DNA from 3 places in the Pseudomonas sp. C9-3 genome. Region 1 is predicted to be linked to each of the others. Evidence: riboswitches for the same ligand, from Rfam matches in the RefSeq annotation. Region 1 holds a riboswitch; each other region holds the start of a gene.
The links. A riboswitch is a leader RNA that binds a small molecule or an ion and turns the genes downstream of it on or off. The one in region 1 is predicted to bind cobalamin.
Positions count from the first base shown of each region.

Region 2: linked by a shared signal. The riboswitch ahead of RS899_RS02905 (TonB-dependent receptor plug domain-containing protein) and the one ahead of cobW (cobalamin biosynthesis protein CobW) in region 1 are both predicted to bind cobalamin.
Region 3: linked by a shared signal. The riboswitch ahead of cobO (cob(I)yrinic acid a,c-diamide adenosyltransferase) and the one ahead of cobW (cobalamin biosynthesis protein CobW) in region 1 are both predicted to bind cobalamin.

Region 1 is NZ_CP135919.1:6,626,452-6,636,583, forward strand. Features, by position in the region: gene RS899_RS30500 (3-deoxy-7-phosphoheptulonate synthase) at 1-300, shown strand, start outside; gene cobN (cobaltochelatase subunit CobN) at 501-4,232, opposite strand; gene cobW (cobalamin biosynthesis protein CobW) at 4,349-5,401, opposite strand; cobalamin riboswitch at 5,503-5,697, opposite strand; cobalamin riboswitch at 5,758-5,969, shown strand; gene RS899_RS30515 (CbtB domain-containing protein) at 6,076-6,261, shown strand; gene RS899_RS30520 (CbtA family protein) at 6,423-7,142, shown strand; gene RS899_RS30525 (cobalamin biosynthesis protein) at 7,212-7,628, shown strand; gene cobM (precorrin-4 C(11)-methyltransferase) at 7,625-8,371, shown strand; gene RS899_RS30535 (hybrid sensor histidine kinase/response regulator) at 8,468-10,132, opposite strand, start outside.
Region 2 is NZ_CP135919.1:645,077-655,208, forward strand. Features, by position in the region: gene RS899_RS02895 (class I SAM-dependent methyltransferase) at 1-597, shown strand, start outside; gene RS899_RS02900 (VOC family protein) at 658-1,086, shown strand; cobalamin riboswitch at 1,146-1,352, shown strand; gene RS899_RS02905 (TonB-dependent receptor plug domain-containing protein) at 1,600-3,402, shown strand; gene RS899_RS02910 ((2Fe-2S) ferredoxin domain-containing protein) at 3,402-4,106, shown strand; gene RS899_RS02915 (ABC transporter substrate-binding protein) at 4,451-5,320, shown strand; gene ddlA (D-alanine--D-alanine ligase) at 5,413-6,507, shown strand; gene RS899_RS02925 (aldo/keto reductase) at 6,610-7,434, shown strand; gene RS899_RS02930 (nuclear transport factor 2 family protein) at 7,537-7,908, shown strand; gene RS899_RS02935 (class I SAM-dependent methyltransferase) at 7,910-8,716, shown strand; gene RS899_RS02940 (DUF3237 domain-containing protein) at 8,787-9,242, shown strand; gene RS899_RS02945 (thiol-disulfide oxidoreductase DCC family protein) at 9,312-9,740, shown strand; gene RS899_RS02950 (DoxX-like family protein) at 9,733-10,125, shown strand; gene RS899_RS02955 (TorF family putative porin) at 10,122-10,132, opposite strand, start outside.
Region 3 is NZ_CP135919.1:4,263,993-4,274,124, forward strand. Features, by position in the region: gene cbiB (adenosylcobinamide-phosphate synthase CbiB) at 1-41, opposite strand, end outside; gene bluB (5,6-dimethylbenzimidazole synthase) at 38-688, opposite strand; gene RS899_RS19530 (cobyrinate a,c-diamide synthase) at 685-1,977, opposite strand; gene cobO (cob(I)yrinic acid a,c-diamide adenosyltransferase) at 2,006-2,617, opposite strand; cobalamin riboswitch at 2,895-3,119, opposite strand; gene RS899_RS19540 (MlaE family lipid ABC transporter permease subunit) at 3,250-4,395, shown strand; gene RS899_RS19545 (ABC transporter ATP-binding protein) at 4,392-5,177, shown strand; gene RS899_RS19550 (MlaD family protein) at 5,178-6,116, shown strand; gene RS899_RS19555 (ABC-type transport auxiliary lipoprotein family protein) at 6,113-6,745, shown strand; gene RS899_RS19560 (acyltransferase family protein) at 7,009-9,009, shown strand; gene RS899_RS19565 (hypothetical protein) at 9,066-9,317, opposite strand; gene RS899_RS19570 (hypothetical protein) at 9,520-9,726, opposite strand; gene RS899_RS19575 (hypothetical protein) at 9,845-10,132, opposite strand, start outside.

The DNA of each region.
Region 1 (10,132 bases):
CAGATTCGCCAGGGGCTGGAAAAGCTCGGCCTCGATCCGAGCATCATGGTCGATTGCAGCCACGCCAACAGCGGCAAGGACCCGCTGCGCCAGCCGGCGGTGCTGGACAGCGTGCTTGACCAGCGCCTGGCCGGCGACGGCTCGCTGCGTGGTGTGATGCTGGAGAGTCACCTGTTCGACGGCTGCCAGCCGCTGTCCGGCGAGCTGCGCTACGGCGTGTCGATCACTGATGGTTGCCTCGGCTGGAGCGGTACCGAGGCGTTGTTGCTGAACGCGGCCGAGCGCCTGCGTCGCAGCTGAGGCATTCCTGTAGGAGCGAGCTTGCTCGCGAACGAGTTTCCCGGCCGCTTCGAAGCTGGGCGGGTTCGCGAGCAAGCTCGCTCCTACAGGTCAATGCGCCACTCCGCACTTGTGTAAGAGGGGACTTCGTCCGCGATGGTATCCGGCGCGCGGCAATCCTATCGCGGACGGAGTCCGCCCCCACGCCAGCTGGGAATCCCTCACTGCTCTTCGCTATCCACCAGCAGGTTCTCCAGCACCTCTCGGTATTCCCCCGGCTCTTCCCACAACCCGCGCTGCTGCGCCTCCACCAGGCGTTCGGCGATGTCGCGCAGGGCTTCGGGGTTGTGCTGGCGGATGAACTCGCGGGTGTCGTCGTCCAGCAGGTAGGCGTCGGCCAGCAGGCGGTATTGGTGGTCGTCGACCAGTTCGCTGGTGGCGTCGAAGGCGAACAGGTAGTCCACCGTCGCTGCCAGTTCGAAGGCGCCTTTGTAGCCGTGGCGCTTCATCCCGGCGATCCATTTCGGGTTCACCGCACGGGAACGCACCACGCGGCCGAGTTCTTCCTTGAGGGTACGGATGCGCGGGTCGTCCGGCTGGCTGTGGTCGCCGTGGTAGCTGGAAAGTGATTGCCCCTGGATGACCTCGGCGGCGGCCAGCATGCCGCCCTGGAACTGGTAGTAGTCGTTGGAATCGAGGATGTCGTGCTCGCGGTTGTCCTGGTTGTGCAGCACCGCCTGCAGGCCGGACAGGCGCTGGGCGAAGCGCTCGCGCGCCGGGGTGCCGTCATCGCCGGCACCGTAGGCGTAGCCGCCCCAGTTCAGGTAGGCCTCGGCGAGGTCGGCGCGGCTGTCCCACTGGCGCGACTCAATCACGCCCTGCACGCCGGCACCGTACGCGCCGGGTTGCGCACCGAAGATGCGCCAGCCGGCCTGGCGGCGGGCTTCGTCGCTTTCCAGGCCCTCGCTGAGCAGGCGTGCCTGATCGGCACGCACCCGGGCGGCCAGCGGGTTCAGGTCGTCCGGCTCGTCCAGCGCGGCGACCGCCTGCACGGCGGCGTCGAACAGGCGGATCAGGTTGGCGAAGGCATCGCGGAAGAAGCCGGATACCCGTAGCGTTACGTCCACCCGTGGGCGGTCGAGCAGGCTGATCGGCAGGATCTCGAAATCCTCCACGCGCTGGCTGCCGGCCTGCCACACCGGGCGCACGCCGAGCAGCGCGAGCGCCTGGGCGATATCGTCGCCGCCGGTGCGCATGGTCGCCGTGCCCCACACCGACAGGCCGAGCTGGCGCAGGTGGTCGCCGTGGTCCTGCAGGTGGCGTTCGAGCAGGCGGCTGGCGGATTGGAAGCCGAGGCGGAAGGCGGTGGGCGTGGGCAGGTTACGCACGTCCACGGTGAAGAAGTTGCGCCCGGTGGGCAGCACGTCGACCCGCCCGCGGCTGGGCGCGCCGCTGGGGCCGGGCGGAACGAAGCGGCCGGCGAGGCCGGCGAGCAGATGGCCGATCTCGCTGGCGCCGCAGGCGTCGAGGGTTGGCGCGATCTGCTGGTGCAGTTGCGCGAGGACCGCCGCGCTGGCGTCTCCGGGCGCGCTGGCCGAGCCATCGATCAGGCGCAGGGCGAACAGCTCCAGGCGCTCGCGGGTGTCGCCATTGCTGCGCCAGGGTTCGTCACTGACGGCGGTCAGCACATCAGGGCGCGGACCTTCCCACGGCTCGGCGAAGGCTTCCTCCAGCGGATCGCGGCCGAGCTTCAGGTCTTCGCTCAGCGCCCGCAGCAGGCTGGCGTTGCCGCCGCGTCCGTCGCCGCGTGGAATGCGCACCAGCGACAGCAGTGTGTCACGGCGCAGTTCGCCCACTGGCGATTCGCCGAACACATGCAGGCCATCGCGAATCTGTGATTCCTTGAGGTCGCACAGGTAGGCGTCCAGTTGCGGCAGCCAGCTTTCCGGGTCGTCGCTCAACTGCAAGCCCAGCTCGCGGTCCAGCGAGGTGTCGCGCACCAGCGTGAGGATGTCGCCGCGCAGTTCGTTGGCGCGGCGCGGGTCGAGCAGGGAGGCGTCGTAGTACTCGTCGGCCAGGCGTTCGAGGTCGCGCAGCGGGCCGTAGTTTTCCGCACGGGTCAGCGGCGGCATCAGGTGGTCGATGATCACCGCCTGGGCGCGGCGCTTGGCCTGGGCACCTTCGCCGGGGTCGTTGACGATGAACGGGTAGAGGTTCGGCAGCGGGCCGAGGATCGCGTCCGGCCAGCACTCCTCGGAGAGACCGACGCCCTTGCCCGGCAGCCATTCCAGATTGCCGTGCTTGCCGACGTGGACCAATGCGTCGGCGCCGAACACTTCGCGCAGCCAGAAGTAGAAGGCGAGGTAGCCGTGGGGCGGCACCAGCGACGGATCGTGGTAGATCGCCGCCGCGTCCAACTGGTAGCCGCGCGCCGGCTGGATGCCGACGAAGCCGAGGCCGAAGCGCAGGCCGGCGACCATCATCCGGCCGCTGCGGAACATCGGGTCCTGCTGAGGCTCGCCCCAGCGTTCGCGCACGGCTTGCTGGTTGACCTCGGGCAGGCGGGCGAAGCAGGCGAGGTAGTCGTCCAGCGCCAGGCTCTGCGCGCAGGGCCGCAGGTCGAGGCTGTCGAGATCGTTGCTGACGCCGCCGAGCAGGCTGTGGATCAGCGCGGTGCCGGACTCGGGCAGGCCGGCGACGGGATAGCCCTGGGCCTCCAGCGCCCGGAGGATATTCAGCGCGGCGGCTGGCGTATCGAGGCCCACGCCATTGCCGATGCGGCCGTCGCGGGTCGGGTAGTTCGCCAGGATCAGCGCCACGCGCTTGTCGGCATTGGCCTTGCGCGCCAGCAGCATCCAGCGCCGCGCCAGTTCAGCGACGAAATCCATGCCCGGCCAGTGCGGCAGGTAGCAGACCACGTCGCTCTGGCTGCGCTCGCTGCGCCAGGCCAGGCCCTTGAAGCTGATCGGCCGGGTGATGAGGCGGCCATCCAGCTCCGGCAGCGCGATGTGCATGGCCAGGTCGCGGGGGCCGAGGCCCTGCGGGTTGGCGCGCCAGAGGTCGAGGTTGTCCAGTGAGCAGATGGCTTGCAGCACCGGCACGTCGCGCTGGAACGGCCGGTCCTGCGGCGCTTCCGGGTTCGATTGGGCGAAACCCGTGGTGTTGATGATCAGTTCGGCGTCGGCGCTATCGAGCAGGTTTTCCACCGCTTCCAGGCACGCAGCTTCCTTGAGGCTGGCGACGGCGATGGGTAGCGGATTGATGCCCTGGGCCTGCAGGCGTTCGCAGAAGGTATCGATGAAGCCGGTATTCGCCGCCTGCAGGTGCGTGCGATAGAACAGCAAGGCGGCCACCGGGCACTCCGGGTGCCAGTCGGCCTGCCAGCGGGCGAGGTCGCAACTGCCGGTCTGCGGGTGATACAGCGCGACGCGCGGCAGCGTCTGCGGTTCGCTCCACGGGTAGTCGCGTTGCAGATGGCGCGTGGCGAGACAGGCGAAGAACTGCCGGGCATTGTCCAGGCCGCCCTGGCGCAGGTACTGCCACAGGCGCTCGGCGTCCAGCGCGGGCACATTGCACAGCGCGGTCAGTTCGGGGTCGGGCTTGTCGTCGCCGGGTACGGCGATCAGCGTGATGCCGCGCTCGGCCAGCGCCGCCAGTTGCTCCATGCCGTAGCGCCAGTAGCCGACGCCACCGTGCACGGAGATCAGGATGACCTTGGCGTGCTGCAGTACCTCGTCGACGTAGAGGTCCACCGAGGCGTGGTTCTGCAGTTGCATGGGGTTGGCCAGGCGCAGGCTCGGGTAGTCCTCCGGCAGCTCGCGGGCGGCCTCGGCGAGCAGCGCCAGGTGCGAATCGCCGCTGCAGAGAATCACCAGGTCGGCAGGCGTCTGGGCCAGGTCGGCGATGCCGTCGTCGGGGACGAAGCCGCCGGGTTGGGTGCGCAGCAGGTGCATGGGCTTGCTCGATGGTGGCTCTTCGTAGGAGCGAGCTTGCTCGCGAACATCGCCCCGCTGCGGGGTTGGTTCGCGAGCAAGGACTAGGCGTCCCCCTCGCTCCTACAAAAACAGTGTTACGCCAGGGCGGTACGCAGCTCGTTGGCGATGGTGGCCTGGTCCAGCTCCTGGCCGATCACCACCAGGCGCGTGCTACGGGTTTCATCGCTGCGCCAGGCGCGGTCGAAGTGTTTGTCGAAGCGCTTGCCGACGCCCTGCACCAGCAGGCGCATGGGCTTGCTGGGAATGGCGACGAAGCCCTTGATGCGCAGCACGGCATGGCGCTCGACCAGCGCGTTCAGTGCGTCGAGCAGGGCGCGTTCCTCCACTTCCGGCAGGTCGACGTGGAAGGAGTCGAACTCGTCGTGGTCGTGGTCTTCATGGCCTTCGTGGTCGTGATGCGTGGGGCGGCTGTCGATGTGCAGCTCGGCCTCGGCATTCAGACCCAGCAGGACGGAGAGCGGCAGCTGGCCGGAGTTGGCTTCGACGATCTTCACCGCTGGCGGCAGCTCCTCGGCGACTTCGGCGCGGACGCGGGCGAGCGCGTCGGCGTCGAGCAGGTCGGCCTTGTTCAGCACCACCAGGTCGGCGCTGGCGAGTTGGTCTTCGAAGAGTTCGTGCAGCGGCGATTCGTGGTCCAGGTTCGGATCCTGCTTGCGCTGCTCGTCCACCTGCTCGGGATGGGCGGCAAAGGTGCCGGCGGCCACGGCCGGGCTGTCGACCACGGTGATCACCGCGTCAACGGTGCAGGCGTTGCGGATTTCCGGCCACTGGAAGGCTTGCACCAGCGGCTTGGGCAGGGCCAGGCCCGAGGTCTCGATGAGAATCTGATCGAGGTCGCCACGGCGCGCCACCAGCTCGCGCATCACCGGGAAGAATTCTTCCTGCACGGTGCAGCACAGGCAGCCGTTGGCCAGCTCGAAGACGCGGCCGACCGCTTCTTCTTCGCTGCAACCGATGGAGCACTGCTTGAGGATTTCGCCGTCGATCCCCAGCTCGCCGAATTCGTTGACGATCACCGCGATGCGGCGACCTTCGGCGTTATCCAGCATGTGGCGGAGCAGGGTGGTCTTCCCGGCGCCAAGGAAGCCGGTGACGATGGTGACGGGGAGTTTGGCCAGGGTCTTCATGCGCGCCTCGTGAGCAGGATGCGGTGCGAGAGGGCGGATGAAGGGCGCGCGCGCGGGTTCGCCGCGCAACGAAGGTCGCCACCGGATCACCCCGCCCGGTTGTCGTGATACTGCTCGAGGCAGGTCTCCTGGCTCACAGCCCTCTTGAGTTCTCTCGCCTTCCCGCCGTGGCCGGCAGTGGCTCGTGAAAGAACAGGCTGTTCACAGTTGCGGGGGCAGCCGTGGCGCATCCGAAGATTTCCACGTTCCCTCTTAGCTCCGGCCAGCGCCGGAGAACCTCGAAGGGAGGAAGGCTACGCAGCGACGGCGGGGCGGTCAATCGCCGGGGATCGGTTGACGCTTGCAGGGCTTCGTGGTCAGCTAGCGCGGTTTCAGGTGTCTCGCGCCACGCGCGCGAGGTGAAACGGGAAGCCGGTGCGTCCGCAAGGACCAGTCCGGCGCTGCCCCCGCAACGGTAAGCGATCGTAGGGTCATCAGTAGCCACTGTGCTCCGGCATGGGAAGGTTGACCCGCTTGGCCACTGGCCGACATCGCAAGCCCGGAGACCGGCCTGGAATTCTTCGTTTTTGGCAAACCCGCGGTGGGCGGGCGCAGGCCGTGGCGCGGCCGTTCCGGCGCGTTCGAATGCGTTCAACCTCTGCGTTCTCTTACTTTGATTTCCAGAGGGAACGTTCATGTCCAGCAGCACCCTGACGCACGCGTCGAGCACTTCCATCCCCCTTTCCAAGCGCATCAGCCTGGCCGTTGGCGCCAGCCTGCTCGGTGCGCTGCTGGTGTATTTCGCCGGCTTCTCGCACATCGATGCGGTGCACAACGCCGCCCACGATACTCGTCACAGTGCGGGCTTCCCCTGCCACTGACGCTGTTCTGAGTCCAATCGGCTGCGCGTCGGCCAGGCAGCGTTGGAGAATCGTCGTGGACTGCTCATTGACTACAGTCAACTCTGCGTCCCCGGCCCTCCGCCTTGCCTGGCTCTAGCTCGCTCGATTTGAGAGTTCGGAGAAGGAAAAGGAAAGAGCAAATGATCAAACGTATCGCCCAGACCGCCGGTTTCGCCGGTCTGATCGCGGCGCTGGTGCTGACTGTGGTCCAGTTGCTGTGGGTATCCCCGCTGATCCTCAAGGCGGAAACCTACGAGAAAGCCGAACCGGCTGCCGCGCTGGTCGAAGAAAACCACGAGCACGCCCATGAACACGCTGCAGGCGCAGCGGCCGCTCACGAGCACGACGCGGAAGCCTGGGAGCCGGAAGACGGCTGGCAGCGCATCCTCTCCACCACTGGCGGCAACCTGGTGGTCGCGGTGGGCTTCGCCCTGATGCTGGCTGGCCTGTTCACCCTGCGTGCGCCGGGCAAGACCTCCGAAGGCCTGCTCTGGGGCCTGGCCGGTTTCGCCGTGTTCACCCTGGCGCCGTCCCTTGGCCTGCCGCCGGAGGTGCCCGGCACCGCCGCTGCCGATCTGACCCTGCGCCAGACCTGGTGGATCGGCACCGCCGCTGCCACCGCTGGCGGCCTTGCGCTGCTGGTGTTCGGCCGCAACTGGGCGCTGCGTGGCATCGGTATCGCCCTGCTGGTGGTGCCGCATGTGATCGGCGCGCCGCAGCCGGAAGTGCATTCCAGCCTCGCGCCGGAAAGCATCGCCCACGAGTTCATCGTCGCCTCGCTGATCACCAACGCGGTGTTCTGGGCGGCCCTGGGCCTTGTCGCTGCCTGGTTGTTCCGTCGCTTCGCACCGTCGGTCTGATCCAGGCGCTATGCTCGACCCCGCAGGCGGCCCGGCCGTCTGCGGGGTTTTGTTTTTGGGAGATTGCTGATGACGCTGGTTGCCGGCCTCGGTTGCCGCCGCGGCTGCACGCTCGATGAACTGCGCGCCTTGCTGGTGCAGACGCTGGCCGAGGCCGGTCTCGATGAGTCGAACCTCACCGCGCTGGCCAGCGCCACGCTGAAGGCCGACGAGGAGGGACTGACGGCGCTGGCTGCCGCCCTCGACCTGCCGCTGGCGCTGTTCACGCCGCAACAACTGGCCGCGTGCGAACCGCGCCTGGACCGCACATCCGAAACGGTCCGCACGGCCATCGGTGCTGCCAGCGTGGCCGAAGCCGCGGCACTGCTGCAGGCCGAAGCCCAGGCCGGTGCGCCGGCGCGATTGCTGGTGGGCAAGCGCCGCAGCGATCAGGCCACCTGCGCGCTGGCCTTCATCCCCGTCGAATCCGAACAGGAGCAGCCATGACGGTCCATTTCATCGGCGCCGGCCCCGGCGACCCGGAACTCATCACGGTCAAGGGCCAGCGGCTGATCCGTTCCTGCCCGGTGATCCTCTACGCCGGCTCGCTGGTACCGCCAGCGGTACTGGAGGGTCATAGCGCCGAGCGCGTGGTGAATACCGCCGAGCTGAACCTGGACGAAATTGTTGCACTGCTGGCGCAGGCCCACGGCGAAGGCAAGGACGTTGCCCGCGTGCACTCCGGCGACCCTTCACTGTACGGCGCCATCGGCGAGCAGATTCGCCACCTGCGTGAACTGGGTATTCCCTACGAGATCGTTCCCGGCGTCACGGCCACTTCTGCCTGTGCAGCGATACTCGGCTGCGAGCTGACCCTGCCGGATATCTCACAGACGCTGATCCTCACCCGTTACGCCAGCAAGACACGCATGCCCGAAGGCGAATCCCTTGCCGAACTGGCGCAGCACCGCGCGACCCTGGCGATTCACCTGGGCGTGGGGCAGTTGCCGAACATCGTCGCCGAACTGTTGCCGCACTACGGCGCCGATTGCCCCATCGCGGTGATCCACCGGGCGAGCTGGCCGGACCAGGATCAGGTCACCGGTACGCTGGGCGATATTCTGGCAAAGGCCGCGGCAAAGGATTTCAAGCGCACGGCGCTGATCCTGGTGGGCAAGGTGCTGGGGGCGGAAGGCTTCGCCGACTCATCGCTGTACAGCGCGGGGCATGCGCACCTGTATCGCCCGTAGTCGTTCTTCGTAGGAGCGAGCTTGCTCGCGAACTGCCTGACGCTGGCGTCATCGGCGAGGTCCGTTCGTGAGCAGGAACCAGCCGCTCCCGCGTTCCTACAGGGGATCGTCCAGCGGCTCCAGTTCACTGAACTGCTCATCGATCATCGCCTTCAGCTGCTCCGCTGCCAGCGGCTTGTGCAGCAGCGGCCAGCCATGGGCCGAAGCCTGGGCGAGCAGCTGCGGGTCGGTGTCGCCGGTGACCAGCACGGCGGCGATCCAGTCGTCTTCGTAGTGCCCGTGCAGGCGGGCGATGGCGTCGATGCCGGTCTGGTGGTCGCGCAGGCGATAGTCGCTGATGATCAGGTCCGGCTTCTGCGCGGCAGCGGTCGGGTCGGCCAGCAGGTCGGCGACGTCGGCGACGATGACATGCCGGTATTCCCAGCTCTGGAACAGCAGGCGCAGGCCTTCGCGGTTTTCCGCATCGTCCTCGATCACGTAGATCAGCTTGTCGCTGCCCACCACCGTGCGCGGCGGCGGGATTTCCGCTTTGCGTGGCTGCACGGCGGTGGCGCGGGGCAGGCTGATCATGAAGGCGCTGCCGTGGCCTTCGCGCGAGTGCAGCGCCAGCGGATGGTCGAGCAACCTGGCGGTGCGCTGGACGATGGCCAGCCCCAGGCCAAGGCCTTTGCTGCGGTCGCGCTCGGGGTTGTTGAGCTGGTGGAATTCCCAGAACACCTTCTGTTGCTCGCGCTCGGGAATTCCCGGGCCGCTGTCCCAGACTTCCACGCGCACCTGGCGGCCACGGCGGCGCCAGCCGATCAGCACGCCGCCGTGGTCGGTGTAGCGAATGGCGTTTTCCACCAGGTTGCGCAGGATGCGTTCGAACAGCGCCGGGTCCGACTTCACGAACGGCGCGCCGGGGCGTACGCGCAGGTTCAGGCCTTTGTCTGCGGCCTGCACGCTGCATTCCTGCTGGATACGTTCGAGCAGTTCGGCGAGGGAGAAGGCCTGCACGCTGGGCTGGACGATGCCGGCGTCCAGCCGTGAGATGTTCAGCAGCGCGTCGAACAGCGAGCCCTGCGCGGCGAGCGCGCGGGAAATGTGGTCGACGAGGTTTTCGCTGGCCTCGTTCAGCGGCTGTTTCTTCAGTGCGCCCAGGTACAGACCCAGCGCGTAGGTCGGCTGGCGCAGGTCGTGGCTGGCGCTGGCGAGGAAGCGGGTCTTGGCCTGGTCGCTGCGTTCGGCGGTCTCTTTTTCGATGCTGAGCTTGCGCAGCAGCTCGCTGTTCTCGAAGCGCAGCAGCAACGAGTCCACGAGGGTGGCGTGGAAGCGGTAGGCGAAGGCAAAGATGGTAACGGCGTAGACCAGCGCTGCCGCGCCGAGCGTCTTGCTCAGGGCGTCCGGCAGCAGTACCAGCAGGGCGGCGAATGGCAGGGTGAAGGCCGGTACGATGAACAGGTAGAACAGCGGCAGGACAATGCTGTAGGCATTCATCACGCCGGTGCCCAGGCCCAGCAGGACGACCACCACGTACATCTGCATCGAGGGTGGCAGCACGGTCATCCAGTACGCGGCGGGCAGGCCCCAGAGCAGGCCCGAGAGGCCGGTGGTGATCATCACCTGGATCAGCCAGCGGCGCCGGGGGCTGGCGCCGCTGTCGCGTAGTTGGTCGTAGCGCCGCAGCAGCCACAGGCGGGCGCCGCCGAGCAGGGTCTGCGCGGCGAACCAGGCCAGCAGCGACTCCAGCGGCAGCGCGCCGTTGAGCACCCAGGTGGTGAG
Region 2 (10,132 bases), 690 kb from region 1:
GACGTGGTCGACCTCGGGTGCGGTTATGGCTGGTTCAGCCGTTACGCCGCGGAGCAGGGCGCGCGCACGGTGAGCGGACTGGACGTCTCGCAGAAGATGCTTGACCACGCGCGGGCGAACACCGACGCCGCGCAGGTGAGCTACTTCCATGCCGACCTCGACCAACTCGAACTGCCCACCGCGGCCTTCGACCTCGCCTACAGCTCGCTGACCCTGCATTACCTCGCAGACCTGCCGCATTTCTTCCGCAACGTACACGATGCGCTGCGCCCCGGCGGCAGCCTGGTGTTCTCCATCGAACACCCGATCTACATGGCCTCGCTCAAGCCGGGCTGGGTCGTCGATGGCGATGGTCGCCGCTGCTGGCCGGTGGATCACTACCAGGACGAAGGCGAGCGCCGCACCGACTGGCTCGCCAAGGGCGTGATCAAGCAGCACCGTACACTGGGCAGCATCCTGAATGCGGTCATTGGCGCGGGGCTGACGTTGCGCCACGTCGAGGATTGGGGCCCGAGCGCCGGGCAGGTGCAGGCCAATCCGGTACTGGCCGAAGAACGCGAGCGGCCGATGTTGCTGCTGGTCGCCGCGCAGCGCTGAAGAGCGAAAAACGGCCGACTATGCTCAGAGCATTGCGCCCGTCCTGCCCCGGAGATCGCCATGTCCCAGCCCGCCTCCGTCGTCCGCCCCAGCGTCATTCCCTGCCTGCGCTACCGCGATGCGCCCCAGGCCATCGACTGGCTGTGCGCCACCTTCGGCTTCCAGCGGCAACTGGTCGTTGCCGATGACCACGGCGGAATCGCCCACGCGCAGCTGGCGCTGGCTGACGGCAGCGGCCTGGTGATGCTCGGCTCGTTGCACGACAACGAGTACGGCCGCCTGATGCGCCAGCCCGACGAGATCGGCGGCTGCACCCAGAGCATCTACGTGGTGGTGAAGGATGCCGAAGCGCTGTACCGCGCAGCGGTGGATGGCGGCGCGCAGATCGTCATCGACATCAAGGACGAAGACTACGGCGGCCAGGGCTTCACCTGTCGTGATCCGGAAGGGCATATCTGGAGCTTCGGCACCTACGATCCCTGGCACTGACGCCGCCCTGCAACATCCTGCGCAAGCCCCGAGCTTGACGCTTTCCCATCGCAAGTGTTGATATGCGCCCCGTTTCAGGTGCCCCCCGCCGCCGTGCGTGGGGTGAAACGGGAAGCCGGTGCGTCGCCTTCGTGCGATCAGTCCGGCGCTGCCCCCGCAACGGTAAGCGAGCGGAGCATCCACTAGGCCACTGTGCGCAAGCATGGGAAGGCGGATGCCCCAGGACCCTCGCAAGCCCGGAGACCGGCCTGGAACCTGTTTGGCAAACCCGCGGTGGGCGGGCGTGAGCCGGTTCCCGGGGCGCGCTCGTTCCGGGTGTCGCTGCGCCGCCTGCGAAATCCCGATTTCGAGGCGATCACCTTGTATTCTCCTGCTTCCAACTCCCGGCGCGCCTTGCGCTGGACTCCCGTTCTCTCCCTCTGTGCCCTGAGTTCGCAGCTTGTGGCGGCTCCCCTCGACTTGGCGGATGAAATCGTCAGCGCGCCTTCCGTGGAGTCCACGACGGTGGCCGACATGGCTCGCTACGGCAGCAAGCTGGAGGTCATCGACCGCGAGCAGATCGAGCGCGCCGGCCCCAGTGCCGACATCACCCGCGTGCTGCAGATGTACGTGCCCGGCCTGTTCGTCGCGCCGAAGAATGGCCCGTTCGACTACGGCACCTACTCGCTGCTGGGCGGGCGCAACGACGACACGCTGATCCTGCTGGATGGCGTGCGCCTGAACAATCGCCTCTACGGCGGCATCTACATCGATACCCTGCCGACCACTGCGGTGGAGCGCATCGAGGTGCTCAAGGGCGGCCAGGGCCTGCTGTTCGGCACCCAGGCGGTGTCCGGGTTGATCAATATCGTCACCCGCAGCGCGCGTTCGCGCGAGGCGTCCGGTGAGGTCAACCTGGGCCTGGATACGTTCAAGGGCCGCAGCGGCGATGCCCGCGCCGAGAAGATCGTGCAGAACGGCCTGGGCGACCTCGGCCTGATGGCCTATGTCAGCCACAACCGCTCCGACGGCTACCAGCCGTACCGCGACCGTGACATGACTGACACCGTCAGCGACAAGCGCCGCTCCTATGACGTCAACGTGTTCGGCGCCAAGGCCATCCAGGCCATCGGCGATGCCTCGCGGCTGGAGCTGTTCTACCAGTACGCCGACGCCGAGCTGGACTTCGCCCGGCCGACATCGAACCACCACACCAGCAACAACCGCGTGCAACAGATCGCCACGGCGACCTTCCAGCAGAGCGTCAACGACGACTTCAGCTGGTTCGCCAAGACCCACATCAACGACTGGGATACCCGCTACGACCGCGTCTACAACCTGCAGGGCGGCGGCACCCAGGTGCTCAATCACAATGACTACTGGGGCTTTACCGACTGGGGGGCGCAGCTCGAAGGCAAGGCCAGGTTCGGTGGCGGTCACGAGCTGGTCTTCGGGAGCGACAACCAGTGGTACAAGGGCCAGGACGATGTGCTGATCATCGACAACGACAAGGCCGAGTCCCATGCGCTGTACGCCCAGCTGCGCCCGCGCATCGACGCGCTGCCCGACTGGCACCCGAGCCTGGGCGTGCGCCGCGAGGAAATCTCCGGCGGCGAAGGCGCCACGGTGTGGATGCTGACCTCGCTCTATGACCTAACCCAGCAACTCAAGCTGCGCGGCCAGTTCGGCACGGCCTTCAAGTTGCCCACTGCCGAGCAGCTGTTCGTCAACGAGCCGGGCGACGAAGTCGGCAATCGTGACCTCAAGCCCGAGCGCAGTCGCAACGCCGAGCTGGGCCTGGATTACACCGGCGAGCTGTTCGACCAGCCGTGGAGCGGCAGCGTCACCCTGTTCCGCCGCGAGATCACCGACCTGATCACCCTCGCGGGCGATCAATGGGTGAACGGCAGCGGCGAGATCGAAGTGCGCGGCGTGGAAGCCAACGGCCAGTGGCAGTTCGGCCGCCATTGGCAGCTCTCCGCCGATGCCACGCGCAACCTGGTGGACAGCCGCGAGGGCGTGACGGTGAACAACATCCCGCACTTCTTCGCCCGCGTGCGTGCCGGCTATGACGACAACCTCTGGGGCGCTGGCCTCGCCACTCGCTACGTGGGCTCCATCGTCAGCGCCCAGGACGACGACTACGGCCACTACACCGTGCTCGACGGCGATGCCTATCGCTACCTCGACGCGGCCCGCGCGCATCGTCTGAGCCTGCTGCTGGAGAACCTGCTGGACCGCGACTACGCCACCGGCCGCACCAGCAACGGCATCCGCCAGGTGGACAACCTCGGCCGGCCGCGCACCGCCGAGCTGCGCTACACCTTCAGCTTCTGATGAGGGCCATCCTGCTGGTCGGCCCATTGGCCGGGGCCCAGGGCGAGCGCCTGCACCGCGAGGTGTCGGCGCGTCTGGCTGGTGTCGAGCGCATCGACACCAGCGAGGGATTCGACCTGCTCTGGGCTCGAGCGCGTGCGCAGCTTGCCGATGCCGCGTCGTTGTTGCTGGTCGACCTGGAGCCCGCCACCGACGGCGCCTACCTCGACTGGCTGCGCGCCGAACTGGCGGTACTGGCGGATGAGTTTCCGCAGGCGCCGGTGCCGAGCATCACGGCATCGGCGCTGGGCCGGCGGGGGCTCGACGTCGGCGCGGTGCTGGCGGCGATCGACGATCCGGCGCAGCAGCTGGAATGCCGGGGAGTCGGTGCAGTGCCGTCGCAGCCCGACTGGTCCGCGCCGCCGCCGCATCGTCATCACCTGTTCCTCTGCGCGGGGCCGCGCTGCGTGCGCCGGGGTGCGTTGCCGTTGTGGAAGACCCTGCGTCGCGAACTGATTCGCCACGACCTCTACGAGAACGCCGAGGGTGCCTTGCTGACCCGCACCGGCTGCCAGTTCCCCTGCAATCGCGGGCCGGTGCTGACGGTCTACCCCGAGCGCGTCTGGTACGGCCTGCGCAGTGATGAGCAGGTTTGTCGGGTGGTGACCGAGCACCTGCGCGATGGTGTGCCGGTGGCGGATTTGCGTGTGGATGACGAAGCATGAGGCCGGCATGGCTCTTTGTAGGAGCGAGCTTGCTCGCGAACCTCTGGACGCAGGGGGCTGGATTCGTCCTTCTCGTCCAACGGCTCCTCACCCTAACCCTGGCTGCGCGCCCCGCTCAGAGGGAGAGGGAACCGTTCGGCATAGGGGGAAACCGAGCTGTCAGCCTGCACGGACTGCTCCCTCTCCCTGAGGGAGAGGGCTGGGGTGAGGGGGATTTCCCGGCACGTACTTCCGAGGGGCGCAGGAAAGGACTTCGTCCGCGATGTTTCAGCGCTGGCGCTGTTCGCGAGCAAGCTCGCTCCTACAGTTCGATCCTGGCGTTCGGGCTGGCGGCGATGCTGGGCATGGCGACGGCCACTGCCCAGGACTACCGCAACTGCGCGCAGGACTGGCACATCGATCACCCTCCGCAACGCATCCTCGCCCTCAACCAGCACGCTGCCGACCTGCTGCTGGCGCTGGGCGCCCGGTCGCGATTGATCGGCGTGGCCTACATCGATGACGACCTCAACCTGACTGGCGGCCGCTATCGCGGCGTGCCGCTGCTGGCGCGCCAGTACCCGTCGGCGGAGGCGGTCTACGCGCAGCGCCCGGACCTGGTGGTGGCAGGCTTCGCCTCGGCGTTCGGCCTGGGAAATCTGCGCCGCGGTGAACTGGCCGGAAGGGGCGTCGCCAGCTACCTGCTCGAAGCCGGTTGTGCGGCGCGGTCGCTCGATCTTTTCGCCAGTGTGGAAACCGACCTGGGCGTGCTGGGTAACCTGCTTGGTGAGCAGGAGAGGGCGCGCTCACTCATTCAGCAGCAACGTGACGAGTTGGCGGAAGCGCGCCGGCTGGTGGATGGCAAACCAGCACTGAACGTGTTCTACCTCGACAGCGCCGACCATGATCTCGTCAGCCAGGGGCGGCTGGGCATGGTCACTCAGTTACTGCACGCCGCCGGCGCTCGCAATGTCTTCGAGGATGTCGAACTGCGGGGCTTCATCGCCAACACCGAACAACTGCTGGCGCGCGACCCGGACGTGATCCTGCTGGCCGATGCGCTGTGGTCCACGGCCGAGCAGAAAAAGAAAACGCTGCGTGCCGACCCGGTGCTGTCGCGTCTGCGCGCTGTGCGCGAAGGGCGCTTCGTGGCCTTGCCGTTCACTCATCTGTTCCCTGGCGTGCACAGCGGCCAGGCGGCTCGCGAACTGGCGCAGGCGCTGCACCGGTTTTGAGCGCAAGCGTCCTGTCTGTTCGCCGGTCACTGTTCCTACCCAAGCGCTGGAGCCCGTGTTAGAAAGCGCCCATCGATCCTTGGGAGGTTGTCATGGGCAAGTTGCGCGTTGGAGTGATTTTCGGTGGGCGTTCGGCGGAGCACGAGGTGTCGCTGCAATCGGCGAAGAACATCGTCGATGCGCTGGACCGCGAGCGCTTCGAACCGGTGCTGATCGGTATCGACAAGGAAGGCCGCTGGCACCTCAACGATGCCTCCGACTACCTGCTCAACCAGGAAAACCCGGCTCTCATTGCGCTGAACCGTTCCAATCGCGAGCTGGCCGTGGTGCCGGGCAAGGCCGAGCAGCAACTGGTGGAAACCGGCAGCCGTCAGTTGCTCGATCACGTCGACGTGATCTTCCCCATCGTCCACGGCACCCAGGGCGAGGACGGCTGCCTGCAGGGCCTGCTGCGCATGGCCGATATTCCCTTCGTCGGCTCCGACGTGCTGGGCTCGGCCATCTGCATGGACAAGGACGTGAGCAAGCGCCTGCTGCGCGACGCCGGCATCGCCATCACGCCCTTCATCACCCTGACCCGCGCCAATGCCGCCCGCACGCCGTTCGCCGAGGCGCAGCGCAAGCTCGGCCTGCCGCTGTTCATCAAGCCGGCGAACATGGGCTCGTCGGTGGGCGTCAGCAAGGTCGAGGACGAGGCCGCGTACGACGAAGCCGTGCGCCTGGCGCTGGCCTTCGATGACAAGGTGCTGGTGGAGTCCGCCGTCAAGGGCCGCGAGATCGAGTGCGCGGTGCTGGGCAACGATCAGCCGATCGCCAGCGGCTGCGGCGAAATCGTCGTCGGCAGCGGCTTCTACTCCTACGACAGCAAGTACATCGACGAGGATGCGGCCAAGGTCGTGGTGCCGGCGGATATTCCGGCCGAGGCCGGCGAGCGTATCCGCCAGCTCGCGGTAGACGCCTTTATCGCCCTGGAATGCTCCGGGCTGGCGCGGGTCGACGTGTTCCTCACCGACAGTGGCGAGGTGCTGGTCAACGAGCTCAACTCGCTGCCCGGTTTCACCCGCATCAGCATGTATCCCAAGCTCTGGCAGGCCGCCGGGATGACCTACAGCGAGCTGGTCAGCCGCCTGATCGACCTGGCCATCGAGCGCCACGCCGCCCGGCGCAACCTGCAGACCAATCGCTGATCCACGCCCCGCCAGCTGCTTCTGCGCTACCCTGAGTGCCCGTCGCCCGGTTTCGGGCGGCCGGCCCCGTGTCCCGTAACGAACTGTCAGAAGGAGCACGAGATGAACACTGTGGTATTCGCCGACGGCACCGCCGTACCCGCCATCGGCCAGGGCACCTGGCGCATGGGCGAGGACAGCTTCCAGCGCAAGCGCGAGGTCGCCGCCCTGCGCGAAGGTATCGAGCGGGGTCTGACCCTGATCGACACCGCCGAGATGTACGCCGAGGGCGGTTCGGAGGAGGTGGTCGGCGAGGCCATCGCCGGGCTGCGCGAGCAGGTCTTCCTGGTCAGCAAGGTCTACCCGCATAACGCCAGCCGGCGTGGCATTCCCGAGGCCTGCGAACGCAGCCTGCGGCGCCTGGGTACCGATTGCCTGGACCTCTACCTGCTGCATTGGCGCGGCCAGTACCCGCTGGATGAAACCGTGGATGCCTTCGAGCGGTTGCGCGAGGCGGGCAAGATCAAGCGCTGGGGCGTCTCCAATTTCGATCTCGACGATATGCAGGAGCTGAACGAGCCGGCCTGCGCCACCAACCAGGTGCAATTCAGCCTGGAGGAGCGCGGTATCGAGTGGGACCTGCTGCCCTGGTGCCAGGAAGAACGCATGCCGCTGATGGCTTACTGCCCGGTTGGCCAGGGCGGTCGCCTGCTGCGCGATCGGGTACTGGCGGATATCGCCGGCCGCCACGACGCCACCCCGGCCCGCGTCGCCCTGGCCTGGCTGATCCACCAGCCGGGAGTGATCGCCATTCCCAAGGCGGTCGAGCCGCTGCACGTGCGCGACAACGCCGCCGCGCTGCAATTGCGGCTGACGCCCGAAGACCTCGACGCCCTCGACGCCGCCTTCCCGCCGCCGCGCCGCAAGCAGCACCTCGCGGTGGTCTGACCCCGCACCACGCACCGGCCCCGATCGTCGCCCCCCAGGGCGCGGCCGGGGCAGGGTGCTAGCCTTCCTCCATGGCCAAGATGGCCTGGGAGGGCAACAGCGATGAGCAACTACACGGCGGACGGCGCCGCCATCAATCGGGTCCTGACCGATTACGTCGAGGGCATGACTTTCGGTGACGAGGCCCGGCTGCGGCAGGCCTTCCATCCATCCTGCAAGATCATCGGCAACTACCACGGCGCGCTGGAGTGGGCCTCGCTGGACGAGTTCATCGGCGCCATCAAGGCCGAATCGCCGCCTTCGGAAGGTGCGCCGCCAGCGTGGGAGCTGAAGTCCCTGGACATCACCGGCGACAGTGCGGTGGCCAAGGTCACCGACGAGTTCATGGGCATGCACTTCACCGACTACCTGTCGCTGCTGCAGGTCGGCAACGGCTGGCAGATCGTCAACAAGCTCTACTACCTGCACGAATGACGTGGAACGCATCGGCCTGCGCGGTACGCCGGAAACCCTGCTGATCACCCTCTACGCCAAGGCGAAGGAGAGCGAGCTGCCCGACCACTTCTCGCGCCGCGCCGTGGAGCAGATCGACTATGACTTCGCCCGCCTGCGCATCGGCCGCGCCGAGCAGGTGGGCATCGCCCTGCGGGCCAAGCTGTTCGACGACTGGGTACGCGACTTCCTGGCGCGGCATCCGGCCTGCGTGGTGCTGCAGTTGGGGTGCGGGCTGGACAGTCGGATCTTCCGCATCGACCCGCCGTCCACCGTGCAATGGTTCGAGGTGGACTTCCCGGAAGTGATCGCGCTGCGCGAGCGCCTGTACCCCGCGCGGGAGAACTGCCACCTGCTGGCCAGCGCGCTGACCACACCGGACTGGTGGCGCGCGATTCCGACAGGGCGGCCGGTGCTGATGCTTTCCGAAGGCGCGCTGCCCTACGTGGAGGCGGACAAGGTTCCCTGGCTGCTGCGCGCCCTGGTGGCGCACTTCCGCCAGGGCGAACTGGTACTCGATGGCTACAGCCGCCTGGGCATTCGCCTGCTGCAGTGGAACCCGATGATCCGCCGTACCGGCGCCGTGCTGCACTGGGGGATCGACGAGCCCCAGGAGCTGGAGCAGCAGGTGCCGGCCCTGCAGTTCGTCGAAGCGATCGCCGCCTACGACCGCGAGCAGATCGCGCGGCTGTCCCTGGCGATGCGCCTGCTCTACGAGATCACCCTGGCCATTCCGGCGATGCGTCGCATGGGCCGGCTGCTGCGCTATTGCTTCGCCACGCCGTCCTAGGCGGATGGCCGCGCGGGCTTGCGGCTGCTTTACTGATGCGTCTACGACGACCTTGCGCAGGAGCGCTGCGATGAAGCTCGAGCCGTTGATGGAGATGAACGTGAAGGCCAGCGTGCCGCTGGAAATCGGCCGCGTGCCCCAGGGCCAGCGGCTGATCTCGGCGGCCGGCGGCGGCACTTTTAAGGGCCAGCGCCTGAGCGGCGAGGTGCTGCCCGGTGGCGGCGACTGGATCCTGGTGGACGGCGACGGCGGCTGGCACCTGGAAGTTCGCCTGGTACTGCGCACCGACGACGGCGCGCGTATCCTGATGCAGCACAACGGACTGCTGGTGGCCAACCCGAAGATCATCCACGCAGTCTCGCGGGGCGACAGCACCGAGTTCGGCGACACCTATTTCATGATCCAGCCGCGTTTCGAGGTCGGCGACGACCGCTACCGCTGGCTCAACCACCAGTTGGCGGTGGGGGAGGGCCGGCTGGGGCCGGGCTGGGTCGAATACCGTTTGTACTCCCTCGCCAATGGATGAGCGATGAAGAGCAGGACTTGTCACACGCGGCGGGCACAGTTGAGGCATCAGGGATCTGGAGACGACCCCATGGCTCTGCCTCCCAACATGCAGCCCGACGATAAAGTGGTGCTGTTCGACGGTACCTGCCGCTTGTGCAACGGCTGGAGCCGCTTCCTCCTGCAGCACGACCGCGAGCGCCGGGTAAAACTGTGCAGCGTGCAGTCCGCCGAGGGGCAGGCGATCCTCGACTGGTTCGGCCTGCCCACCGAGTACTTCGATACCATGCTCTACGTCGATGGCCGCGAAGGCTTCGAGCGCAGCGATGCCTTCCTGCGGGTGATCGGCCAACTGCCGGCGCCGTGGAACTGGTTGCGGGTGCTCTGGCTGATTCCACGGCCACTGCGCGACTGGTGCTACGACCGTATCGCCCTCAATCGCTATCGCCTATTTGGCCGCGAAGAGCAGTGCCTGGTGCCCTCGCCGCAGTACCGCGGGCGATTCCTCGGCAATGACTAGCGCGGCCATCGCGCGCCTGGCGCTGGGCCTGGTGTTCCTCTACCACGGCCTGGTGCCCAAGCTGCTGTTCCTCAGCCCGGACGAAGTGCGGATGATCGAGGCCCACGGCTGGTCGCTGTCCACCCAGCGCATTGCCGAGGTCGCGGGCGCCGCCGAGATCGTCCTGGCCCTGGCCATCCTGCTGCTGCGCCGCAGCCGCTGGCCGCTATGGCTGGCGGCGGCTGCGCTGGTGGGCCTGCTGGTGGATGTGGCGCTGTTCGCCCCGGAACTGCTGCTGGGCGCCTTCAATCCGGTCTCTACCAATGTCGCCGCGCTGGCCTTGTGCGCCATCGCCCTGCTGGGCGAACGGGACGCCACGCCGCCCCGTTCGCCACCGCTGCGTTAGAAGCTTC
Region 3 (10,132 bases), 2.4 Mb from region 1:
TCCAGCGCCACGCCAAGGACGCTCAGCAAGGCCAGGCTCATGCCTTCTCTCCCCAGCGGTTTTCGAACACCAACTCGTCCAGCGAGCGCGGCTGGCGCCAGCCCTCCAGGGCCAGCATCGGGGCGGGATAGAACTCGCTGACCGGCCCCAGACAGATCACTGCCACCGCCTCGGCACCGTCTGGCAGGCCAAGCAGGTCACCGAGCGCGGCAGGGTCGAACAGCGACACCCAGCCCATGCCCAGCCCTTCCGCACGGGAAGCCAGCCAGAGGTTCTGGATGGCGCAGGACAGCGATGCAAGGTCCATGTTCGGCAACGTGCGGCGACCGAAGACATGCGCCTCGCGGCCATCCATCAGCGCGGCCACCAGCACCTCGGCACAGTCGAGCACGCCCTCGACCTTCAGCTTCATGAACTCATCGGAGCGCTCACCCAGCGCTTCGGCGGTACGAATGCGTTCCTCTTCCACCAATTGGTGGATCGACTGGCGCACGTCTCTGGACGTCACGCGGATGAAGCGCCAAGGCTGCATCAGGCCGACGCTCGGCGCCTGGTGGGCAGCTTCCAGCAGGCGCGCGAGCAATTCGGGCGCCACCTCGCCACCGCTGAAATGACGCATGTCGCGGCGCTCGGCGATGGCGCGGTAGAGCGCGGCGCGTTCCTCGGGGCTGTAGGCGTGGTCGGTCATGGTCTGAAGAGTGCCGCTGCGGCGTCCGGGTCGGATGGCAGGTAGAAGTGGATATAGGACGCCGTGAGACGGCCACGTCGGAACACGGCTTCGGCCACCGGCTTGTCGTTGGGGCAGACGCCACGGGCCAGCGGTACTTCAGTGCTGTCGAGCAACGAATGGTGGAAGGTGTGTCCGTGCAGGGTACCTTCGAGCAGCGTCACGGCCTGCAACGCCAGCGCGGCCAATCGCTTCTGCATGCGCGCCTCACCCGGCAGCAGGCCCAGCAGCTCCGCACGCTCGCCAGCTACGTCGGTCAGGGCATCGAGCAGATAGAGCATGCCGCCGCACTCGGCGAGGATCGGCTTGCCCATCTCGTGGTGGGCGTGAATCGCCTGGGCCATGGCGCGGTTGTCGGCCAGCGCTTGCAAGTGCAGCTCCGGGTAGCCGCCGGGCAGATAGAGGCTGTCCACCTCCGGCAGTAATTCGTCACGCAGCGGCGAAAAGAACACCAGTTCGGCGCCCAGCTCGCGCAACAGATCGAGGTTGGCCTGATAGAGGAAGGCAAAGGCGTTGTCTCGCGCCACGCCAATGCGCACGCCGTCGAGGCGGGAAGACTCGCTACGAGGTTCGGGCGCGGCGAAGCTCACCGGCGCCGGCAACTCGGTGCTGGCACTGGCGGCCAGGGCATCGGCGGCGGCGTCCAGGCGTGCGTCGAGGTCGGCCAGTTCGTCGGCCTGCACCAGCCCGAGATGACGGCTGGGCAACTCGACCTCGGTGTCGCGCGGCAGCGCGCCATACCAGCGAATCCATTCCGGCAGGCTGTCACGCACCAGGTCGCGGTGGCGCTGGCTGCCGATGCGGTTGGCGAGCACGCCGGAGAACGGCAGGTCGCTCTGGTAGGTGGCCATGCCGACGGCCATCGCGCCGAAGGTCTGGGCCATGGACTGGCCATTGATCACCGCCATCACCGGCACGTTGAAGCGCCGCGCAAGATCGGCGGCCGAGGGCGAGCCATCGAACAGGCCCATCACGCCTTCGATGAGAATCAGGTCGGCCTCACCGGCCGCCTCCCAGAGCAACCGGCGGCTTTCGCCCTCGCCGACCATCCACAGGTCCAACTGATAGACCGGCGCGCCGCTGGCGCGGGCGAGGATCATCGGGTCGAGGAAGTCCGGGCCGCACTTGAACACCCGCACCTTGCGCCCGAGGCGCGTGTGCAGGCGCGCCAGGGCAGCGGTCACGGTGGTCTTGCCCTGCCCGGAGGCGGGAGCGGCGATCAGCAGTGCAGGGCATTGGCGAGAGGTCATCGGGCGCGCTCCGCCACAACGGGATGCATCAGAACTCCACCCCTTTCTGCGCCTTGATGCCAGCCTTGAAGGCATGTTTCACCAGGCCCATCTCGGTCACGGTATCGGCGGCCTCGACCATGGCCGGTTGCACGCCACGGCCGGTGGCGACCACATGCTGCATCGGCGGGCGGGCGGCAATGTCGGCGAGCACGGTGTCCAGCTCCAGATAGCCGTGCTTGAGGGCGATGTTCACCTCGTCCAGCACCACCAGGCCGACTTGCGGGTCGCTCAGCAGTTGGCGTGCCACATCCCAGGCAGCCTGTGCCTTGGCGATGTCGCGCTGGCGATCCTGGGTTTCCCAGGTAAAGCCTTCGCCCATGACATGGAAGCTGACTTCCTCGGGGAAGCGGCGGAAGAACGCCTCCTCGCCGGTGGTCGCAGCCCCCTTGATGAACTGCACCACCCCGACCTTCATGCCGTGGCCCAGCGCGCGGGCGACCATGCCGAAGGCCGAGCTGCTCTTGCCCTTGCCGTTGCCGCTGTTGACCAGGAACACACCGCGTTCGCCCTGGGCCTGGGCGATCTTCTCGTCGATCACCGATTTCTTGCGCTGCATGCGCGAACGGTGGCGTTCGTCCTTTTCAGGGGATTCAGTCATGGGGTTTGCCTCTAGAAAGGGAGCGCGCAGGCGCCAGCTCGCTGGCCGGGCGGCAGCGAGCGGAGAATGGGATGGGCAGGAACGAACCGCCGGCATGCGTCGGCGCCATGCGGTAAAAGCCGCTCGGCGCGAAAGCCGTCGGCTTGGGAAACAGGGAATTCACCTGAAGGATTCTCCGCCGCTCTCACCCGCGCGGCACTGACCAGTCGGGGCAGGCGGAGGACATCGAACGCGCGGCGCCAGGGAGCGCCACGACGATCGGCAGCGCCTCCCGCGATGCCATGCGATGCAGCAGGCCGGTCTCCGGGCTTGCGAGTGGAAGCGCCTGGCGTTTCCGAAAGAACCGCGCCTTCCCATGCCAGTGGCACAGTGGCGGATGCGGTTCGAAGCTCGCTTACCGTTGCGGGGGCAGCGCCGGAATGCTCGATTGATCATCGAATTCACCGGCTTCCCTGTTTCACCCTCGACTTGCGCCGCGGGCACCTGAAGCAGGCGCGCAGCTTAGTGGCTGGCGGGCTGGGGCGTCAATTGAACAGACTGTCGCCGGGGCCCACCCGTAGAACCGCCAGGGCTCTAAAAAGGGTCACACAAGTCAAGTGGTCAGGCCGCTCAACTTCGCTAGAATGCGAATCATGACGACGACTGCCCAACCCGGCCAGCTTCAGCTCGACACCTCCGCGACCCCGTCCCTGATGCACATCAGCGGCGACTGGACACTCGCGCACTTCACCACGCTGCAAGCCCAGGTCGCCGCCCAGCGCAACGCCGAGTCCCCCGCCGAGCTGGATTTCGCCGGCCTTGGCGCGCTGGATACCGCCGGCGCCGCACTGCTCGCCGAGATCATCGGCGGCGCGCGCATGAGCCAGCTCGATCAGATTGCCCGCAACCTCCCCGCCGAGCGCCAGGCGCTGCTGCGCACGGTGGGCAGCGCCATTACCCAGTGCCGGCTGGACGAGAAGGGCCCGGCACCGGGCAACGCGCTAGTCGACGTGCTGGAGCGCATCGGCGTCGCCACCCTGACGTTCAAGGACCACCTGATCGGCGTACTCGGCTTCATCGGCCTGACCCTGCAAACCCTGGTGCGCAACCTGTTCCGGCCGCGTCGCTGGCGACTGACCGCACTGGCCGCGCATATGGAAGAAACCGGCCTGGACGCCGTGCCCATCGTCGCCCTGCTCACCTTCATGGTCGGCGCGGTGGTGGCCTTCCTCGGCGCCACGGTGCTGCAGAAATTCGGCGCGCAGATCTATACCGTCGACCTGGTGGGCTTCTCCTTCCTGCGTGAATTCGGCGTGCTGCTCACCGCGATCCTGCTCGCTGGCCGCACCGCCAGCGCCTTCACCGCGCAGATCGGCTCGATGAAGGCCAACCAGGAGATCGACGCCATCCAGGCCCTGGGCCTCGACCCCGTGGAGCTGCTGGTGCTGCCGCGCGTGCTGGCGCTGCTGCTGACCCTGCCGATGCTGACCTTCCTGGCGATGATTTCCGGCATCTTCGGCGGCGGCGTGGTCTGCGCGCTGAGCCTGGACATCTCGCCACGCATGTTCCTCTACATGCTGCAGAACGACATCGCCGTACAGCACTTCCTGGTCGGTATCGTCAAAGCCCCGGTATTTGCCTTCATCATCGCCGTGATTGGCTGCCTGGAAGGCTTCCGCGTCAGCGGCAGCGCCCAGTCGGTGGGCGAGCACACGACTTCCAGCGTGGTCCAGTCGATCTTCGTGGTAATCCTGCTGGATGCGATGTTCGCGCTGTTCTTCATGGAGATGGGCTGGTGAGCGAACCGATCATTGTCGTCCGCGACCTGGCCAACCGCTTCGGCACCCACGCCGTGCACGAGCATCTCGACCTCGATGTGATGAAGGGCGAGATACTCGGCGTGGTCGGCGGCTCGGGCACCGGCAAGTCAGTACTGCTACGCAGTATCATCGGCCTGCGCCAGCCCAGCGAAGGCAGCGTCCACGTGTTCGGGCAGAACCTGCCGGCGCTGCCGCCGCTGGAGCGCTCGAAGCTCGAACGACGCTTTGGCGTGCTGTTCCAGAACGGCGCGCTGTTCTCCTCGCTGACCGTGAGCGAGAACATCTGCCTGCCACTGATCGAGCACGCCGGCCTGTCGCGCAGCGACGCCGAGTTCATGGCCAAGGTGAAGATTTCCCTTGCCGGCCTGCCGCCGGACGCAGGGGCCAAGTATCCCGCCGAACTGTCCGGCGGGATGGTCAAGCGCGCCGCCCTGGCCCGCGCCCTGGCGCTGGACCCGGACATCCTGTTCCTCGACGAACCCACCGCCGGCCTCGACCCCATCGGCGCGGCGGCCTTCGACCAACTCATCCTGACCCTGCGCGACGCCTTCGGTCTCACCGTGTTCCTGGTCACCCACGACCTGGACACCCTCTACACCATCTGCGACCGCGTCGCCGTGCTCTCGCAGAAGCGGGTGCTGGTGGTCGGCCCGCTGGACCAGGTCGCCCAGACCGACGACGCCTGGGTACAGGATTATTTCCACGGCCCACGCGGCCGTGCCGCGCTGCAGGCCACCGAACACCTGCGGGAGGAAAGCTGAATGGAAACCCGTGCCCATCACGTGCTGATCGGCCTGTTCACGCTCGTGGTATCTATCGGTGCGCTGCTCTTCGCGCTCTGGCTGGCGCAATCGAGCAACGACCAGCGCTACAAGATCTACGACGTGATCTTCAGCGAGGCGGTGACCGGCCTGTCCGAAGGCGGCACCGTCCAGTACAGCGGCATCCGCGTCGGCGACGTGGTCTCGCTGCGCCTGGACCCGAATGACCCGCGCAAGGTCCGCGCGCGCATCCGCGTCTACGACAGCACGCCGATCCGCGAGGACACGCGCGCCAAGCTGGCCCTTACCGGCGTCACCGGCCAGGCCATCATCCAGCTCTCCAGCGCCGGCCAGGACAGCCCGCCACTGGAGGCCAAGGATGGCGAAATCCCGGTGATCAAGACCATCCCGTCGCCCTTCGCCAAGCTTCTGGCCAACGGCGAGGACATCGCCACCAACATCAACAACCTGATCAACAACGTGAACCGCATGTTCTCCCAGGAGAACGTCGACCGCATCAGCCGCACCCTGGACCACATCGACCAGGCCACCGGCGTGGTCGCCGAACAGCGCGACGACATCCGTCGGACCTTCAAGGAACTGGCCGCCGCCAGCGAGCAGGCGCGCGTCACCCTGGCCAATGCCAGCCAGTTGCTCGACCGCGCGAACCAGACCCTGGGCGGCAAGGGCCAGACGATTCTCGACGACACCCAGAAGACCCTTGCGTCCCTGCGCGCCAGCAGCGAACGGGTAGAGCAATTGCTGAACAGCAACTACGACTCGGTGAACGGCGGCCTCAATGGCCTGGGCGAGATCGGCCCGGCGATCCGTGAACTGCGCTCCACCCTGGAAGACCTGCGCGGCGTCACCCGTCGCCTGCAGGAGAACCCCACCGGCTACCTGCTCGGCCGCGAGCGCAACAAGGAGTTCCAGCCATGACCGCCCTTCCCCGCCTGCTCGGCGTCGCCACTCTGGTTGGTCTGCTGGGCGCCTGCTCGATCCTGCCGAAAGCGGAAAGCCCGGACTTCTACCTGCTGCCGGCCACCCAGCAACCCGCGCGCGGCAGCGCGGCGGTGAACTGGTCGCTGCGGGTCAGCGCGCCTACCGCCAGCCTGGCGCTGGACAGCAACCGCATCGCCGTGGTCCCGCAGGGCAACCAGCTGAGCAGCTACCAGGGGGCACGCTGGAGCAACCGTGCGCCGGGCCTGTTGCGTGACCGCCTGCTCGACGCCTTCACCGCCAACGGCAGCATCCGCGCCCTGAGTAGCGACGAAACCAGCCTGCAAGCCGACCTCGACCTGACGGGCGAGCTACGCGCCTTCCAGAGCGAGTACCAGAGCGGTAAACCGGTGATCCACATCCGCTACGACGCCCGCCTGGTGCGCACGCTCGGCCAGCGCATCGTCGCCTCGCGCAGCTTCGAGGTCAGCCAGCCGGTGGATGGCAAGCAGGTGCCCGAAGTGGTCAGCGCCTTCGGCAAGGCCGCCGATCAGCTTTCCGCGCAGGTAGTGGAGTGGACACTGCAACAAGGGCAGCGGCAACACACCACATCACCCTCCACTCCCTGATCAAAAAGGCCGGCGAAAGTCGGCCTTTTTGATGGCCCCCAGGGATAGCCGAATCCGGCGGAACCTTCCTTTACGAAATCCGCTCATATTTTGTACAAAATCTGCACAACATCTGTCGGAGCATCAGTGCCCCGCGGATAGCATTTACGTATCAGGCAAGATACATTTCCGCGCCCCGCCGGGCCAGCCGGCGGCGGTGTCCAATTTTCTCGCGTGGTGCTGTCCGACTTGCAGCGCCCGATTTGCAGTTCGAGGAATCTTCGTTGCGCAGTCCAGGCAGTTTCCGCCACGACATCAACGGCCTGCGGGCCTGGGCGGTTGTCGCGGTGGTCTTGTATCACTTTGGTATCAGCGGCTTTACCGGCGGCTTCGTCGGCGTGGATGTCTTCTTCGTCATCTCCGGCTACCTGATGACCGGCATCATCCTTGGTGCGCTGGCTGCCCCAGCCGGTTTCTCCTTCTGGAACTTCTACCTCGCCCGTGCGCGCCGCATCCTGCCGGCGCTACTGGCACTCTGTGCGGTGCTGTTGGCCCTGGGCTGGTTCTTCCTGTTGCCCTCGGATTACCAGCGACTGGGCAAGCATGTGTGGGGCAGCGTGCTGTTCACCTCCAACCGCATGTTCATGAAGGAGGCCGGCTATTTCGATGTGGCCTCCCATGACAAGTGGCTGCTGCACACCTGGTCACTGTCCGTGGAGTGGCAGTTCTACCTGCTATTCCCACTGCTGCTGGTGGCCGCGTGGCGATGGCTCGGCGGGCACCGCTGGTTGCTGGCGCTGCTCGGTTCGGTGGCGTTGGCCTCTCTGGGCTACTGCGTCCTGCTGGCCGACAAGAACCCTTCACAGGCGTTCTACTTCTTCCCCTCCCGTGCCTGGGAGCTGCTGGCCGGCGGTGTCATCTTCCTGATCCAGGCACGCTGGCAACTCAGCGCACGCCAAAGCGTATGGATAGAGCGTGCCGGCATGGGATTGATCATCGGCTCGCTGCTGCTCATCACACCGGAGATGAGCTGGCCTGGCCTGCTGAGCCTGATCCCGGTCAGCGGCGCCGCGCTGGTGCTGCTGGCACGGCGTGACGATGCCAGGCTGACCGCCAATGGCATAGCGCAATGGCTGGGAATCCGCTCTTACTCGATCTATCTCTGGCATTGGCCGGTAGTAGTGGCCCTGGCCTACCTGGAGCTGTCCCGACAGCCAATGGCAATCGCCGCCGGCCTGGCGCTGACGCTGATACTGGGGCACCTGTCCTATCACTGGGTGGAGCAGCCCAGCGGCCGCCGCCTCGGCAACCTGCGGCCAATGGCAGCAACTGCCGCTGTGGTCGGCGCCATGCTGGTGGTGATAGGGCCGGCAAAGGTGGTGCGCAAGGCGGACTTTGTGAATCGCCTGCCCGAAGCCGTGCAACGCGTGGACGACGAGCGCGATAACCGCAACCCGCGCCTGGACGAATGCGACGCCAAGACCGAATGCCAGTACGGCGGCCCGAACACCCGTGCCATCGTACTGGGCGACAGCCACGCCCAGGCCATCGTGAACGCCATCGTCGCCAGCCTGCCATCCCCCAACGACGGCGTACTGTTCATCGGCACCAGCGGCTGCCCGATCATCTTCGGCGCCCAACTGGACACGCCCAAACAGGAAATCTGCCAGAAGATTCTCGGCCGCCTGCAACAACGCCAGGCCGGTCTCCTGCCGGGCACCCCGGTGATCGTGATCAACCGGGCGTCCTATTACCTCTTCGGTGGCCTGGTAGGTGAGGCGGACGAGACACCGAACAAACCCAAGCTGTATTTCGACGAACCCGAGGACACCGCCAGTAAGGCGCTGTTGGCCGAATACCGCGAGCACTACGTGGCCACCGCCTGCGCGCTGGCGGCGAATCATCCGCTGTACCTGGTGCGTCCGACCCCGGAAATGGGCGTGCGGGTGCCGGAGGCCATGGGCCGAGCCATGCTGCTCAAGCGTGAGCGCAAGCTGTCCGTGAGCCAGCAGACCTACCGGCAGCGCAACGCCTTCGTCAGTCAGGTACAGGATCTTGCGGGCAAGCAGTGCGGCGCCCATCTTCTGGACCCGATACCTTACCTGTGCGATGGCCAGCAGTGCTCGGCCAGCCGCGATGGCCGCCCGCTGTACTACGACGACGATCACCTGAGCGAATTCGGCAATCGCCTGCTAGTGCCGATGTTCCAGCCGATCTTCGCGGAGCGTCTTGCCGGTGAAGGACATGCCGCCTCGCCCCGGAAGGCGGAGCAATCGCCGCTCTGACCGGCGACTAGCCGCACTGCAATCGACAAGAGCCCGGCATCCGCCGGGCTCTTGATTCAATGGCAGTGATAGGGACTTTCACCTTCCAGTTCCTGGTCCGACTCCACGTCCCTGATGGTGACGATAGCCTTCGGGTAGACCGAGCACAGTGAGTTGCGCACGGTGTAGATGCCGCTGCCGTGGGCGAGGAACTTGCCCTTGCTCAGCTCCTTGCCCGACTCATCGTGAGCGGTGACCTCGTAGTTGCCGGTCATGGTGATGCAGCCGGCGAGCGCCAGCAGCGAGAAAATGGGAACGAGGACTTTCATTGATTCTCCTTTGACGCGAGGCGCCTCTCCAGCCATGGCATAGGGGGTGCGCAGCTGTCGATCCTTGACGTGTTCGCGAGAGCGGGAAATTGCCAGCCGACCTGGCCCGGCAGATGCGAATACGACCTGAAACGGTCGTCGCAGTTCAGCCAGCGCTCCCCGCAAGAGCGCTGGTTGACGGAGTTTCAGATGAGAGGCTGCCTCAGCGCTTGCCCATCGAGCGACGCGAACCGCGCGGGTGCGGCGGGCGGAACTCGGCCTTGTCGTGAGCCTTGCGGTGCTGATAGGCGGACGCAGCCTGCTTCTGTGCAGCAAGCGCAGCCTTGGCCAGCTCGGCCAGGGAAAGTTTGGGTTGTTCCTGCGCGTTATCGGCGCTGTCGTCGCGGGGTGGTTGCTGGGAGGACGTCATGGGTAGACCGGTTCTGAAAGTGTCGAAACGGCGCACATGATAGCCGATGTCGCCCTCTTCCGGCTGCCTGCCCGCACGAGTGGTGCAGGCAGAGTGTTCAGTTCGGCAGGAGATGCCATCAGCTCGGTGGGAAGAGCGTGTCCGGGCGGGTCACGTACTCGGTCGCTTCCGCCTCGGTCATCACCCAGATCTGGCTGATCCGGCTATCCAGGCCCATCTTGATGCCGACGAACTTCCCGGTGATATTCGGCAGCATGCCGTAAACCATGAAGCGATTGGTCTCGTCGCGGATACGGATGGACACCGACAGCGGATAGCTGATGGTCTTCTCATACAGGCCGATGGTGATGACCCGGCGCAGCAGGCTCGGTTTCGGTCGCTTCAGGGTGATCACCGGATACACCGC